Regions from separate parts of the Rhizobium sp. NZLR8 genome, predicted to be linked through region 1. Evidence: riboswitches for the same ligand, from Rfam matches in the RefSeq annotation. Region 1 holds a riboswitch; the other holds the start of a gene.
What was found. A riboswitch is a leader RNA that binds a small molecule or an ion and turns the genes downstream of it on or off. The one in region 1 is predicted to bind glycine.

Region 1 (7,178 bases):
AGAGGTCGATACGCTCGCGCGCCGTCAACTTGCCACGCTTGTGCTGGGCGAGGATGCGCGTCTCACCGCCGCCGAGGCGGGCGACGCCGCGGCGCCGTTCCAGTTCTTCGAGAATTTCCTTCATGCGATCTCCCTCGCCGCTTGTGCTAGTGGCTTCGCCCGCTGAGTGAGAAAACCGAGCGTATCCTGGCTGCGACGTCCTCGGCCAAGATCTCGTCGGCAAGCTTGGGGTCGGCGGCGATGCTGGTCACGTCGAAGGCGCTGACCGCGATGACCGAGCCGTCCTCGACGGAAGCTGCGTCGATGCTGATCTTGGCGACGTTGCGGTCCTTCTGGAAGCCGAGGCCCTTCTCGATCGACACGACGCGGATCGTCAGCACCACCCGCGGCAGCACGGTGTCACGCACCGTGGCGTTGATCGCGGCATTGACGCGGTCGTTGATGCCGCCAAGCAGCTCGGCCGGCATGTTCGGCCCGGAGACAACGACGGCGCTGCGCACATCATAGACCGGTGCCTCCGGCTTTTTCGCCGAGAGGCTGCCGCAGGCTGCAAGCGCGACACAGACGAGTGCGGCCCGGCAAAAACACGACCTCAGCCAATTCATCGCAAAATCCCGCACGACCCCGTTGGAGTCGCAGATTTCGTCATAATGGCGGGGAAGGCAATATGTTTCAGGCGCTTAGGGCGAAAAAAACATCCGTCGCCGCCTTGAAGTCGGCAAAGCGCTTGGCCCGCCGCTCCTCGGCTTCTTCGTCGCTGCCCCAATGCTCGATCGTCCAGTCCTCGTCGAGATGGGCAAGCGACCAGGCTTCCTCCATCGTCACCCGGCCACAGGCGAAGGCGAGAGCCAGGATCGCCGAACCGGTGAGCGTGGTGACTGTGTGCAGTGCTGCGAGCGCGATCGGGTTGTCATATCTGGCGAGCGTGACGGCGAAGGCGGCGGTCGCCTCGCGCGGCTGCTCACGCGGCATCACGCCTTCGACGAGGATGAAACGGGCGCCGAGATCGTTTGCCGCCCAGTCGACCATCGGGTCCCAGCGCTCGGCCTGGCGTTCGACCAGCAGTTCCGGCCCATCGGCGCGATAGCAGATAAGGTCGCTCGAGGAAAAGCGCAGGATATCTTCAAGGATCGCCTGCGTGTTGCCGGTAATGCCGTCGAGCGCGGTGTTGACGAGCCGCGTCATGGGCATCGTCATGGGATCGATCTCTTCGCCCTGCGCCTGCCATTCGGCGGCGACAAGCTGCGCCAGCGCCTCGGTCGGAACCGCAAGAACCAGCCGTGCCGGCGTGCGCACCATCTTGCCGTCGAGCGTGATCGCAAAACCGCCCTCGTATTCGGCAACCGAGACGTCGGTATAGAAACGCTTCGGCAGCGGCTTCTTCATCTGGATCTGCGCCCGGCGGATCGGATCGGGATGGCTCAGGCCTTCGGAAAGATCGTTCAGCAGATCGCGCATAGGCTTACCTCAGGAAAAATGGCTTAGTATCTCGTTTGGATGATAGGCGATCGCATCGGCGCCGTTGGCGATCAGCTCATCCACGCTGGCATAGCCCCAGGCAACGCCGATCGCCTTGGCGCCGGCAGCCTTTGCCATCTGCATATCGAAAATGGCATCGCCGATGACAATGGCATCAGCGGCATTCATGCCGGTTTCGTCACAGCATTCCGTCACCATGGCCGGATGCGGCTTGGAAGGGCAATCGTCGGCGGTGCGCGCAACGGTGAAATATCGGTCGAAGCCGTGCGTCTCCATCACCAGGTTCAGCCCGCGCCTGGATTTCCCTGTCACTGCGCCGATCAGCAGATCCTCGCGCCCGGTGATCGCGTCGATCATCTCGCGGATGCCGGGAAACAGCGGCTCCCTGTAGTCGAGATCCTGGCGCACCACCGAAAACAGCGATTTGTAATGCGCCGTCATCTCGATATCGTCCTGCTCGACATGCGGCCTGCCCTGCATGCGGGCAATCGCGATATCCAGCGACAGGCCGATAATCGCCTTGGTGTCCTCAAATCGCGGTTCCGGCTTGCCGAATTTCTCGAAGGTCCGACGCATGGTTTCATGGATCAGGCCGGCGCTGTCGACCAGCGTGCCGTCGCAATCGAAAAGGGCGAGTTTCATTCGCTGTCCCTTTCAGCACCGGCAAGGTCGAGACCGAGCAGGTTCCATGTCTGCACCATATGCGACGGCAGTGGCGCGCTGACGCGCAGGCGGCCGCCGGAGGGGTGCGGGATGTCGATGCGGCGCGCATGCAGATGCAGCTTCTTCTGCACGCCGCCCGGAAAATCCCAATTCGGATCATCGTCGAAATATTTCGGATCGCCGATGATCGGATGGCCGATATGCAGGGCATGAACGCGCAATTGGTGGGTTCGGCCGGTATAGGGCTCCATCTCCAGCCATGCGAGGTTCTGCGCCGCCGTCTCCAGCACGCGGTAGAAGGAAATCGCATGGTCGGCACCGTCCTCGCCGTGTCTGGCGATGCGCATCCGGTCGCCATCGGCGGTCGGCTCCTTGACGAGCCAGGTCGAGATCTTGTCTTCGTGCTTGCGCGGAACGCCCTTGACCAGCGCCCAATAGGTCTTCTTGGTATCACGCTCGCGGAAGGCGGCCGTCAGCTTCTGTGCGGCGCCGCGGGTGCGGGCGATGACGAGAACCCCTGACGTATCGCGGTCGAGGCGGTGGACGAGCCGCGGCTTCTCGCCCTTCGGGCTGGTCCAGGCTTCGAGCATCTGGTCGATATGCCGGGCTACACCGGAGCCGCCCTGCACCGCAATACCGGGCGGCTTGTTGAGCACGATCACCTTATCGTCCTCATGCAGCACCATGCGCGACAGGAGTTCGAAATCGGACGAATGCTTGAGATCCTTGCCGGCGATCGGTCCGGACTTCTTCGCATCGACATCGAGCGGCGGCACCCGCACCGTCTGCCCGGGCTGCACGCGCGCATCCGATTTGACACGGCCGCCGTCGACACGCACCTGGCCGGAGCGCAAAAGCTTCTGCAGCGGACCGAAACCGAGCCCGGGAAAATGCACCTTGAACCAGCGATCGAGCCGCATGCCTGCTTCGTCGGGTTCAACCTTGATATGTTCTATGCCAGCCATAAAAAATCTTTCGGAAATTGCAGCGCGGGCCAAGCCGGCGTTCTTGCCGCAGCCTTTAGAGCATTTTCAAGCAAAACGGAAACCGGAAAAGAAATCAGGCCAAAGCGCGCATGACGGCAAGGCCTGCCATGACGGCGGCCATCGAAAGCCCGACGCTCGCCATGATGTAGATACCGCCCGCCGCCGCCTCGCCACGCTCGAACAGCGAGATCGCATCCAGCGAAAAGGCCGAGAAGGTGGTGAAGCCGCCGAGGAAGCCGGTGATCAGCAAAAGCCGCAGTTCCACCGAGGCGTTGAACCTCCGCGCGATCAGCTCGGCGAAGACGCCGATGACGAAGCAGCCGACGACATTGACCGCAAGCGTGCCCCAGGGAAAGGCCGGGCCCATGAGCCTCAGCGTCCACTGGCCGATATAATATCTGAGGAGGGAACCGATAGCGCCGCCGACGGCGACGAGAAGAGCCTGGATCATCCGCCGGATTTATCGCAACTCCGCAGAGATTCCAATCGTGACGGAATGAATTCTTACCATCCGGTAAAATGCCGATGATTTTGTTATGATGGCGCCAATATCATGCCGATACCGTGACGGCATGACCCAGCTCCTGTCCGTATCGGCCAACACCGCTGCCATTGCCTTCGAATCGCTGAGGATTCCCCAGCGTGTCGCGACCAGCACCGCCGCGCGCGATGCACGCCGCATCGCCGACCGGCAATTGAAGGCCGACAGCCCCGATCAGGCCGAGGAGCCCTCCAGCATCATCCAGTCGACGGAAGTGGCGCTCGACCTGATGGCCAAGGGCAACCGCCAGCCGCAGGCCGGCCTCAAGCAGGCTCTGCAATCCTACGAAGAGGTCTGAGGCAACCGCCTTTTGAAGGAAAGCCTGCGACTGGATCACAGTCGCAGGCTTTGCTGTTTCATCGGATCGCGCTTACTTGCCCTGCACCGACAGCACCTGCAGCACCAGGTCGATCTTTCCGGCCTTTTCGAAGGTCAGCGTCACCGGCACGCTATCGCCCTGCTTGAACGGCGTCTTCACCTTCTGGAACATCAGATGCAGGTTGCCGGGCTCGAGCTTGACCGTCTGGCCAGCGGCGATGGCGATGCCGTCCTTCAGCTGGCGCATCCGCATGACGTTGTCCTTGGTCACCATCTCGTGGATCTGAACCTCGCCTGCCGCAGGCGATGTCACGGATAGCAGCCGGTCGTCCGTCTGGCCGTTGTTCTTCACGGTGAAAAAGCCGCCGCCGACCGGCTGGCCGGGCAGCATCGCCTTGGCGAACCCGCCAGAGACTTCGAGATCGCCGGCCTTGACCGTTTCTCCAGCCGGTGCCGCAGCACCCATACCGGTCATACCGGACATGTCCATGCCGGCCATGTCGTCATGGTCATGGCCATGGTCTTCGCCGGCGACGACCTTCAGAAGCGGTGCCGGGCTTTTCATCCCATGCGCGTCGCCGCCATCCTTTGCCACCTGATCCCAGGCCTCGACCGTGTCACCGCACATCTGCGTCACCGGAAAGGCGAGCGAGGTGCCGGCATCGACGCCCGAAACCTTACCCTGGATGACGAAGGTGTCGTAGAAATCGTCGGAGAGATTGCCGTTCTTCCAGCGGATCTCGACCGCGCCTGTCTTCACCTTGTCGCCGTGATTGTCGTAGATCTTCTGGTAGTCGCCCTTGATCACCTCGAGCTCCCAGCCGGCCTTCGGCTGCGGCTTGGCGAAGACGAAGCCTTCCGGCAGCTTGACCCGCACTTCCGTGGTGGCCTTGCCGTCGCAGCCGTGCGGCAGCTGCAGCGTCGCGAGAATGGTGGTCTCCTCAGTCGCTTCCCTGTCGAGGAAGGTCACATGCGCTTCTGCGCCGGCGATGGCGGTCGCGGAAAGAAGGGCGGCAAGCGCGAATGTCTTGCCAAATGTCTTGCTAATCTTCATCGGATATCTCCTCGCCGGCCGCGAATTTCTCTCAGGCGGACCGGCATGCTGCATCATTAAGTGCGAAGGCAGATCAGCCGAGGATGGGAGGCGCGCGGGAATTTGCCCGGCTGACGGCGCGTGCACCGGTAACGGCGGCGGTTTCGATCGGCGAATTGACGAGCGAGGCGAGCTTGCGTTCGAGCCAGGAGCCGGCATCCGGTGCCGGTAGGATCACGGTGGCCGACAGCCGGCAGGCTTCGCAATTCGGCTTGAAGGAGGCGGTCTTGCCGTCTGCGTCCTTCACCGTGACGCAGAGCGAAGCGAAGCTGCCGTCGGGCAGCATATAGGCCGCCGCATGATAGCCTTCGGAGGCGACAGCCTGCGGCGGCTGATGGGCAAGACCGAGCAACGCGAAGCTCAATGCGCAAAGCATGCGCAAAAACAGCGTCGCTTTCAGTCCGGTCGGCCGCATGAGATCCCCTTCAACAGCAAGTCGCGATAGCCGGTTTACAGCCGAAATGCAAAAGCAGATTTGCTGCAGTTTAAGGCCGGATCGGTATAAGACGACAAAAATTTGCTCGGTGACGACATTTGCCGCTTGCCAAGAGCCACAACCGCCGGATAATTGCGCCAACCTTGTTGGGAGAATCCGGTGCTTTCGCCACCGGTGCCGAAGGAGCAACCGCCCCGGAAACTCTCAGGCAAAAGGACCAGCAAGGGGCAGACGGAACTCTGGAGAGAAGCGTTCTCGAAACGCTCGCCGAAGGGATAACAATCTCAGGCAAAGGGACAGAGGGGGCTCAGGAGAGAAGTGCGCAGCCGCGCCTTCAGATTTGAGCCCGTGCCTTCGCGAGAAGGCGCAAACCCCGGAGGCGTCTTTTGGACGATACTGCTGCCCTGAAGAAAACCCCGCTGCATGCCCTGCATCTCTCGCGCGGCGCCCGCATGGTGCCGTTCGCGGGTTACGACATGCCGGTGCAATATCCCGCCGGCGTCATGAAGGAGCACCTTCATACCCGCACCGAGGTCGGCCTCTTCGATGTCTCCCACATGGGCCAAGTCATCGTGAAGGCGAAATCCGGCAGCTACGAGGATGCCGCGCTGGCGCTCGAAAGCCTGGTTCCGGTCGATATCCTCGGTCTTGCCGAAGGCCGCCAGCGTTATGGCTTTTTCACCGACAACAGCGGCTGCATTCTCGACGACCTGATGATCGCCCATCTCGACGACCATCTTTTCGTCGTCGTCAACGCGTCCTGCAAGGAGGCCGATCTGGCCCATCTGCAGGCCCATATCGGCGACCGATGCGATATCACGCTGCTGAACCGCGCTTTGATCGCGCTGCAGGGACCGCGTGCGGTCGAGGTTCTCGCCGAACTCTGGGCCGACGTCGCAGCGATGAAATTCATGGATGTGCGCCACTGCCGCCTGCACGATGTTTCCTGTCTTGTCTCGCGCTCCGGCTATAGCGGCGAGGACGGTTTCGAAATCTCGATCCCGGCTGATAAGGCCGAGGATGTCACCATGCGGCTGCTCGAGCATCCCGATGTCCAGGCGATCGGCCTCGGCGCCCGTGACTCTCTGCGCCTTGAAGCCGGTCTCTGCCTCTATGGCAACGATATCGACACCACCACCTCGCCGGTCGAAGCAGCGCTGGAATGGGCGATGCAGAAGGCGCGGCGCACGGGCGGCGCACGCGCCGGCGGCTTCCCGGGCTCCGGCCGAATCCTTTCCGAACTCGAAAACGGCGCTGCCCGCCGCCGCGTCGGCCTGAAGCCGGAAGGCAAGGCGCCGGTGCGCGGCCATGCCAAGCTCTATGCCGATGCCGAGGGCAAGGTCGAAATCGGCGAAGTCACCTCGGGCGGCTTCGGCCCCAGCGTCGAAGGTCCCGTCGCCATGGGCTATGTTCCGGTCTCCCATGCAGCGGCCGGCACGCTCGTCTACGCCGAGGTGCGCGGCAAATATCTGCCGATCACCGTCAGCGCCCTGCCCTTCGTCACACCGACCTACAAACGCTAAAGCTTTTCCAGAGAGGACGAACAATGCTGAAATTTACCGAAGAACACGAATGGCTGCAGATCGAAGGCGGCGTTGCGACGGTTGGTATCACCAATTATGCCGTCGATCAGCTCGGCGACCTGGTTTTCGTCGAACTGCC
Region 2 (7,178 bases), on a different contig from region 1:
GCGACCAAGCATTGCCACCGTGTAACCGCCTGCTCCCATAAATGCAGCGGCCCCGAAATTCGTCAATCCAGCGAACCCCATCTGGATTGTGAGGCCGAAACAAGCGAGGACATAGATGAGGACCGTCGCAAGCATCAGCAAGCCGAAGATATCTTCTCGCAAGGCGAATAACAAAACAATTGCCGACACCAGGAGGCCTGCACGAAGGAAATTTGGCTTTTCCTTCGCTGCAATTTCGGCCGCAGCCAGCAGCCCTGCGCGATGCGCAAGCCACGCCCCAGCGATAATGAAGAGCAACACAATAATGAAGAGTGTTTCTTCCGTTATCTGAATGATTGCCGACAAAGCTCCGGTCGCCGCAATTAATGTAGCCAGCAAAGCTGCAATTCGCCTCGGTTTTGTATCGAACATATACATCAGCTATACTCTCTCGCTGGTACGTTCAGCCAATAGTCCGGTAGGCCTCCACGTAATTAGCATGATCATTATCGCGAATCCGATGACGTTCTTGTATTCACTCAAAGATGGCGTCGCGGCGACGACTAGAGTCTGCAAAGCAGCAAAGAGATACCCTCCGAGTATGGCTCCCCAAATGTTTCCGAGGCCCCCTACAATTGCGGCTGAGAAACCTATGACAGCCAGCAACAAGCCCATGTTGTAGCTTACTTCGCTGTAGTATAATCCGTACATGATGCCAGCAAACCCCGCAGTCATTGATCCAAGCGCGAAGGTAAGGGGCACAATACGTTCAAAATTGATTCCCATCATGCTGGCGGTCTCGGAGTCTTCGGCTACAGCACGCATCGCCAACCCGAACCGCGTTTTGTTGATAATCAGATAGACGAGTGCGATTGATCCCACGCCGCCACATATCAACAGCATCCCGTCCAATCTCATATAAGCTCCGAGGAACTCATACCCTCCCTCTGGCAATAGCGAAGGGAACCGTTGCGGATTGGACCCGTTGGGAAAGAACAATCGAATGCATTCGCGTATCGCTGTTCCCACCATCATGGTCATAAGAAGCATGTTGAGAGGCGGCGCGCGGCGCAGCGGAAGAATTAGCACCCTGGAGATCAAAGCTCCCAGGGTGCCGGCTACCAAGATTGCAGCGACGAATCCGAACAAAAATTGGCTCCAAATCGGCAAGCCAAGTGCCTGGGCGAACCATACCGCCACGAGGCCTCCAAATGCGCCAAACGTAAAGACATCCCCATGGGAGAACTTAATTACGTTCATGACACCGAAGAAGATTGTGAACCCCATCGCCACAAGCCCGTAGACGGTGCCTTGCATGAGTCCGTTTATGATGTGTTGAATCGAATTAGCCATAACAACCTACCACGCGATGGAAATTGACGTGTGCACAGACATCGACGACATCACTGCAGCTTCTTCAACTTACGCTTTCCGCTCGCGTATTCGCTTTCTTCCCAAACGACCCATTTCCCATCCTGAACGATGTATTTGGTGGTCTGAAGCGTTACGTTTTGGCCATGATCATCGAAGGTGATCGGTCCGATGATGGACGGGCGATCTTTTGTCTTGCCAAGTTCCGCGGTCACGGCAGCTCTTGTTGGTCCGACCTTCTCGATCGCCTCCAGAACAAGCATCGTCGCAGCGTAGGAGAAATGGCCGTAGGCCTCGGGAGCTTCCTTGAAGCCAGATGCCTGATATTTCTCCAAAAAGAACTTACCCCCGGCCGTCTGCGATAGTTGGGGGCTGTCGTAGAACGCAATAGTGCCTTCTGCCAACTCTGGTCCTACCGCATTGATATAGGCATCGCCCATGATCGCAGAAGTTCCTTCAAACTGCGCCTTGATCCCCAATTTCTCCATTTGCGTTCTAAGTCTGGCGCCAAGGGGCACCAGCCCACCGAAGTAAACCACCTCAGGGTTCAGCTCTTTGACTTTTGTGAGCTCAGCTGAAAGATCCTGCTGATCCGGCGGAACGCTGAACGATGTAAGGATCTGGCCGCCTTCCTCGCCCGTATAGAGGCTGAAGTATTTCGTGTTCGATTTGCCAAAGTCGGTCGAGTCAGCAAAGGAGACGAAGGTTTTATAACCCTCATCCTTCATGAACTTTGCGCCGACCTTGTTCTGACCAATCAGCGCACCGGTTACGCGATTGACCTCGGGATAGTCATTGCCATATGTGATGTCGGGAAGCACGGCAGCCCATACAACCATCGGCAGCTTGTAACGGTTGAAAATGTCAATGGCAGCCATCGCAGTTGAAGAGCAGTAGAATGGTATTGCCGCAATAATCGACCGGTCAACCGCCGCCTTGGTCACAACCTGGACCCCGACGTTCGGTTTGCATTCATCATCGAGCGGCACGAGCTCATACTCGTAGTTAGCCGCTGAATTCGCGTTCATTACCTGAACTGCTAGTTCAGCGGAATTCCGGCCGCCTAGGCCGTAGGCCGACAGGGCGCCTGTCAACGGCCCCACCCACGCGATCTTCACCTTTTGCTTGGCTTCAGCGCCATTGCTGACCGCCATAAGTGACGCACTCATGACCGCAGAAATTATGTATTTTGCTGGCATACGCATGTTAGATCCTCTCCAAACCGGCGGCTTTGTTCCCTGTAAGTGTATTTGCTGTAAGCCGACGACTTAGGATCATAGCACCCCAACTCCCCTGCGATAGGACGTTTACGCGCCTGGATTTGGATCATTGCGACGTGCTCGGAGAGGGCGGCGGAGCTTTCATATGCCCTCGGCTTTCCAATTCTATCGAACCGATGGCGCGCGGGCGAAGATGCTTTTGACGATCGATCCGATAACCCGCGCTTTGGAGTGATCGCAAGCTGTTCACCAAGTGCAACAATGTTGGTCACAGGCGAGCATCGATCAATATTCCAGTTTAATAGCCAAGGAGCTCTTCTTCATGAAACTATATTGGTCATCGACATCACCATTCGTAAGAAAAGTCGTCGTAAGTGCACATGAGCTAGGACTGAGCGACAGGCTAGAAACGATTCCCACTCGCGTGGCGCCGAGTAAGCCCGACCCGGCTTTATTGCCATACAACCCGCTTGGGCAGCTCCCAACCCTCGTTCTCGATGACGGGACCGTGCTCTACGATAGCCTCGTCATCATCGAGTATCTCGATCATATGGCCGGCGGCGCTAAACTCATTCCGTCCTTGGCGGAGCGGCGGATCGAAGAGCTTCGGCTGCACGCACTGTGCAATGGGTTTCTCGACCTGTTAGTGCAATGGCGTATCGAATCTCTCAAGGCCGAAAAACAGATTGCCCTCATCAACGCCTTCAATCTGAAGGCAAGCAAGATATGGACAAATCTGGAGGCGACAGTCGAGGGACTTGCACAACAGCCTTTTGGGCTGTCGTCAATTACATTGGCCATCGTTGCTGAATACGCTGACTTTCGGTTTCCGAAGCTCGGTTGGCGAGAAAAATACCCGACGCTCTCCGACTGGCATCAATCCATACAGACGCGCCCATCCTTGGCCTCTACCAGATTTTTCGATAGCTCGAAGCCCCAGTAGGGAGGAAAGTGTGGGACGTAGCTACCAACGGCAATGACAACGATCCACACTGCTGCTGCCTACAAGACTATAGCTTACCATCTCAACGGATTATCGCGGCTTCCACCAAATAGGATGCAAAAATGTCGAACCTCGAACGCAAACTGATCCCAACCCTTGACGGCCAGGTCGAACTTCTAGTCGAAGGTAAAGGCCCACGTATTGTCCTGCTCCCCTCGCTGGCGAGAGGCGCTTCGGATTTCGATGAAATCGCACCAATGATTGCTGCGGCGGGTTTTCGTGTTTTGCGACCGCAGCCACGCGGCATAGGCGCAAGCTCAGGGCCAACCGAAGGCATCACATTGATCGATCTTGCCGCCGATGTCGTTGCTGCAATCGAAGCTGATTGCGCGCCGGAAAAACCCGAAGCATTGTTTGTGGTGGGCCACGCATTCGGCAACTGGGTCGCGCGCGTTCTCGCCCATCATTGGCCTTCGATGACAAGATCCGTCGGACTTCTCGCAGCGATTATCGGCAGTACGATATCGCCCGAACTCCTGATTTCTGTGAATGTCGTATCCGATAATTCCAAGCCGGACGCAGATCGTCTATTTTATTTGAAGCGCGACTTCTTCGCTCCGGGGCATGATGCTTCCGTATGGCTAAACGGGTGGCACACAGAGGTCTCTCAATTCCAGCTCGCCGCGACAAACGCGACCGCCGACAGTAGCTGGACCGAAGTGGGTAAAAATCTCCCGGTCCTTTACGTCGCGCCGGAATTTGACAAGATCGCACCCGTCCCCGAAGAAGACTTCTTGCGAGACCGTGTAGGCCACCTAACAACGTTGGAAATCATTCACGGTGCTGGCCATGCACTCCTTCCAGAGAAGGTGTCCGAGGCGGCGGCTGTCCTTGTCTCATTCGCCCAGTCCATCATGCGCGGCCAAGCCGACACGACTAAATCTACCTAGACGTCGCACGCGCGTTTCAAACAGCCAGCGTCGTCGCGGCTAAAGATTTTCCCCGGCCTCGCTTTTCGTGCGGGGCCTCCATCGCAGCTCAATTTTTCCAGGAGAAGTCCATGAGCATTCAGCGCATCGAACCGGGCGCCCGCATGAGCAACGCCGTCATCCACGCTAATACCGTCTATCTCGCCGGCCGGGTCGGCCAAGGCGAGAGTGTCACCGATCAATGCAAGAGCGCACTTGCCGACGTCGACCGCCTGCTCACTGCTGCCGGCAGCGACAAGTCGAAGATCCTGCAGACGGTCATCTATCTCTCGGACATCTCCGATTTCGCCGAAATGAATGCCGTCTGGGAAGCCTGGATCGATCCGGCAAACCCGCCGGCCCGTGCCACCAGCGAAGCCAAGCTGACCACGCCAAAATTCAAGGTCGAATTCATCGTCACCGCAGCAATCTGATCGCCGTGACTTCAATCAAAAAGCCGGCCTGAAAATCACACAGGCCGGCAACCGAGGCAATATCGTTTAAGATGGTACGGGAGAGATCGGCATACGCCGACGCCGACGGAGCAACCCCCCAAGGAAACTCTCAGGCAAAAGTGACCGTACTTTCGAACACTCTGGAGAGAGACGCCTTGGGCGTCCACCGAAGGGGAACGCCGAGGCCAAGCGCGTCGGTTAAGCTCTCAGGTAAATGGACAGATTTGGGGACAGCCGCAGATTTTGAGATCTGCGCTTATTGATCTGTCTGGAGAGCAAGAATGCGAAAGATTGTTGTAATTGGCGCCGGCATAGCTGGCGTATCGACGGCTTACTCACTTTTACGCGCTGGCTACAATGTCACCATCGTGGAACGACAACGTTATGCAGCGATGGAAACGTCGTTCGCTAATGGCGGACAACTTTCAGCCAGCAACGCAGAAGTATGGAACCACTGGTCGACCCTGTTGAAGGGAATCAAGTGGATGGTCAGAAGGGACGCTCCCTTTTTGATGAACCCGAAGCCATCTTGGCATAAATACAGCTGGCTGGCGGAATTTATCTCCAACATTTCCAACTATCGCGAGAACACTATCGCCACAACTAGATTGGCAATCGCTGCGCGCAAGTTCATGTTTGAAATAGCAGAACAGGAAAAGATCGACTTTGATCACATTCGTCGCGGTATTATTCACGTTTACTGGGACAAGCAAGGTTTTGAGCACGCGAACGTGGTAAACCGCCTACTTGTTGAGGGAGGGTTGGACCGTCAGCCGGTGACGTCGAACGAGATGAAGACGATCGAGCCGACTCTGCACGGAAATTTCCATGGCGGATTCTTTACGCCCTCGGATTCTACCGGAGACATTCACAAGTACACGACCGGACTTGCCAAGGCGTGCGAGAACCGGGGCGCAAAATTCTTGTACGATGCGACGGTAAATCGGATTGAGCGGCGCGGCCGCTTCCAGTTAACCTACTCGACGACGGAGACCGGACGCGAGCCTCAGGTGATCGAAGCCGATGCAATCGTTGTTTGTGCGGGCTCGGCCAGTCGCAATTTGGCGGCGATGCTGGGTGACCGCCTCAACATCTATCCAGTTAAAGGTTACTCGATCACAGTCCATCTGGATGATGAAATCTCTCAACAGTCGGCGCCTTGGGTCAGCCTTCTTGATGATCGAGCCAAGATAGTCACCAGTCGGCTGGGGATGGGCCGGTTTCGAGTTGCAGGTACGGCGGAACTCAATGGTCTGAACTGGGACATCCGTAATGATCGAGTCAAGCCTCTCGTCGATTGGACACGCATGATCTTCCCAGGAGTTGGCACTAATCGAGTCGTGCCGTGGGCAGGTCTACGGCCCATGATGCCGAATATGATGCCTAAGGTTGGACGAGGTCGCATGCCGGGTGTATTTTACAACACCGGCCATGGACATCTGGGGTGGACACTGTCGGCTGCGACAGCGGCAATGCTTGCGGAGTGCTTAGCAAAGGAACTGCCTGTCGAAACAGGCCAATCGGCTGGTGAAGCTTGATTAGACTTTAGATTCGACAATGGCTTCGCCGCATTTTCGCGGGCAGCAAGGTGTCCTGATCGAAATCGCATAACGTGCCTGCCAAGAAGCTTGAAGGCGGACAATGTGGGCCGTAGCCGTGGCTCGCTTGCGATCACGCCGGCGCAGCTTGGCTGCAGGGCATCGACGGACGGATGCCAAAAAAAATGGCGTCGAGTTCGGGGGACGGGGAAATAGTTGAAGAGGTAAAGGTGGATAGGGTTCCATCTCCAGAATGACCGACTGGGTTGATCGGCTTCCCGCTCAGGCCAGCCGACGGTCTCCACGCGAGCACAGCGATAGCTGTGCCGAGAGCGAGATCAACTCACTAGTTCTCGCTGAAGGCCAAGGTAGGACGGGTACGATTTGAAGAACTGACGACTGAGTGAGCCAAACTTGTATAAACCGACACTCTGGATCGCGACAGGTCCAAATCCTGTTCACTCCTTTCAATTCTCTCGTAGAGAGAGGACCATTGCGGTGATACAACATCGTCCACTGATACTTTTGATTGTCGCGCTTGTGATGGGGTCGCTGCAAACCGCGATCGAAAGCACCGATTGAAATGTGAGCTATCGGAGAAACCAGTAACCACCGCGATTTCCGTGATCGACTTGGTGGTATTTAGAAGAAGCCAGTATCCATAACCAAGCCTTAGTTCACGGGAGTACTGTTGGACCGTTTGC

Region 2: linked by a shared signal. The riboswitch ahead of HJB89_RS30605 (D-amino acid dehydrogenase) and the one ahead of gcvT (glycine cleavage system aminomethyltransferase GcvT) in region 1 are both predicted to bind glycine.

The regions. Positions count from the first base shown of each region.
Region 1 covers NZ_JABDVY010000018.1:4,006-11,183, forward strand. The annotation lists gene HJB89_RS28385 (acyl-CoA carboxylase subunit beta) at 1-124, opposite strand, end outside; gene HJB89_RS28390 (hypothetical protein) at 147-605, opposite strand; gene HJB89_RS28395 (ATP12 family chaperone protein) at 673-1,458, opposite strand; gene HJB89_RS28400 (HAD-IA family hydrolase) at 1,468-2,121, opposite strand; gene HJB89_RS28405 (RluA family pseudouridine synthase) at 2,118-3,107, opposite strand; gene crcB (fluoride efflux transporter CrcB) at 3,202-3,579, opposite strand; gene HJB89_RS28415 (hypothetical protein) at 3,701-3,967, shown strand; gene HJB89_RS28420 (copper chaperone PCu(A)C) at 4,040-5,041, opposite strand; gene HJB89_RS28425 (hypothetical protein) at 5,115-5,495, opposite strand; glycine riboswitch at 5,654-5,742, shown strand; glycine riboswitch at 5,746-5,826, shown strand; gene gcvT (glycine cleavage system aminomethyltransferase GcvT) at 5,903-7,039, shown strand; gene gcvH (glycine cleavage system protein GcvH) at 7,063-7,178, shown strand, end outside.
Region 2 covers NZ_JABDVY010000021.1:76,820-83,997, reverse strand. The annotation lists gene HJB89_RS30635 (branched-chain amino acid ABC transporter permease) at 1-417, opposite strand, end outside; gene HJB89_RS30630 (branched-chain amino acid ABC transporter permease) at 421-1,332, opposite strand; gene HJB89_RS30625 (branched-chain amino acid ABC transporter substrate-binding protein) at 1,383-2,555, opposite strand; gene HJB89_RS30620 (glutathione S-transferase family protein) at 2,893-3,513, shown strand; gene HJB89_RS30615 (alpha/beta fold hydrolase) at 3,636-4,463, shown strand; gene HJB89_RS30610 (RidA family protein) at 4,574-4,915, shown strand; glycine riboswitch at 4,983-5,072, shown strand; gene HJB89_RS30605 (D-amino acid dehydrogenase) at 5,218-6,474, shown strand; gene HJB89_RS30600 (GlxA family transcriptional regulator) at 6,821-7,178, opposite strand, start outside.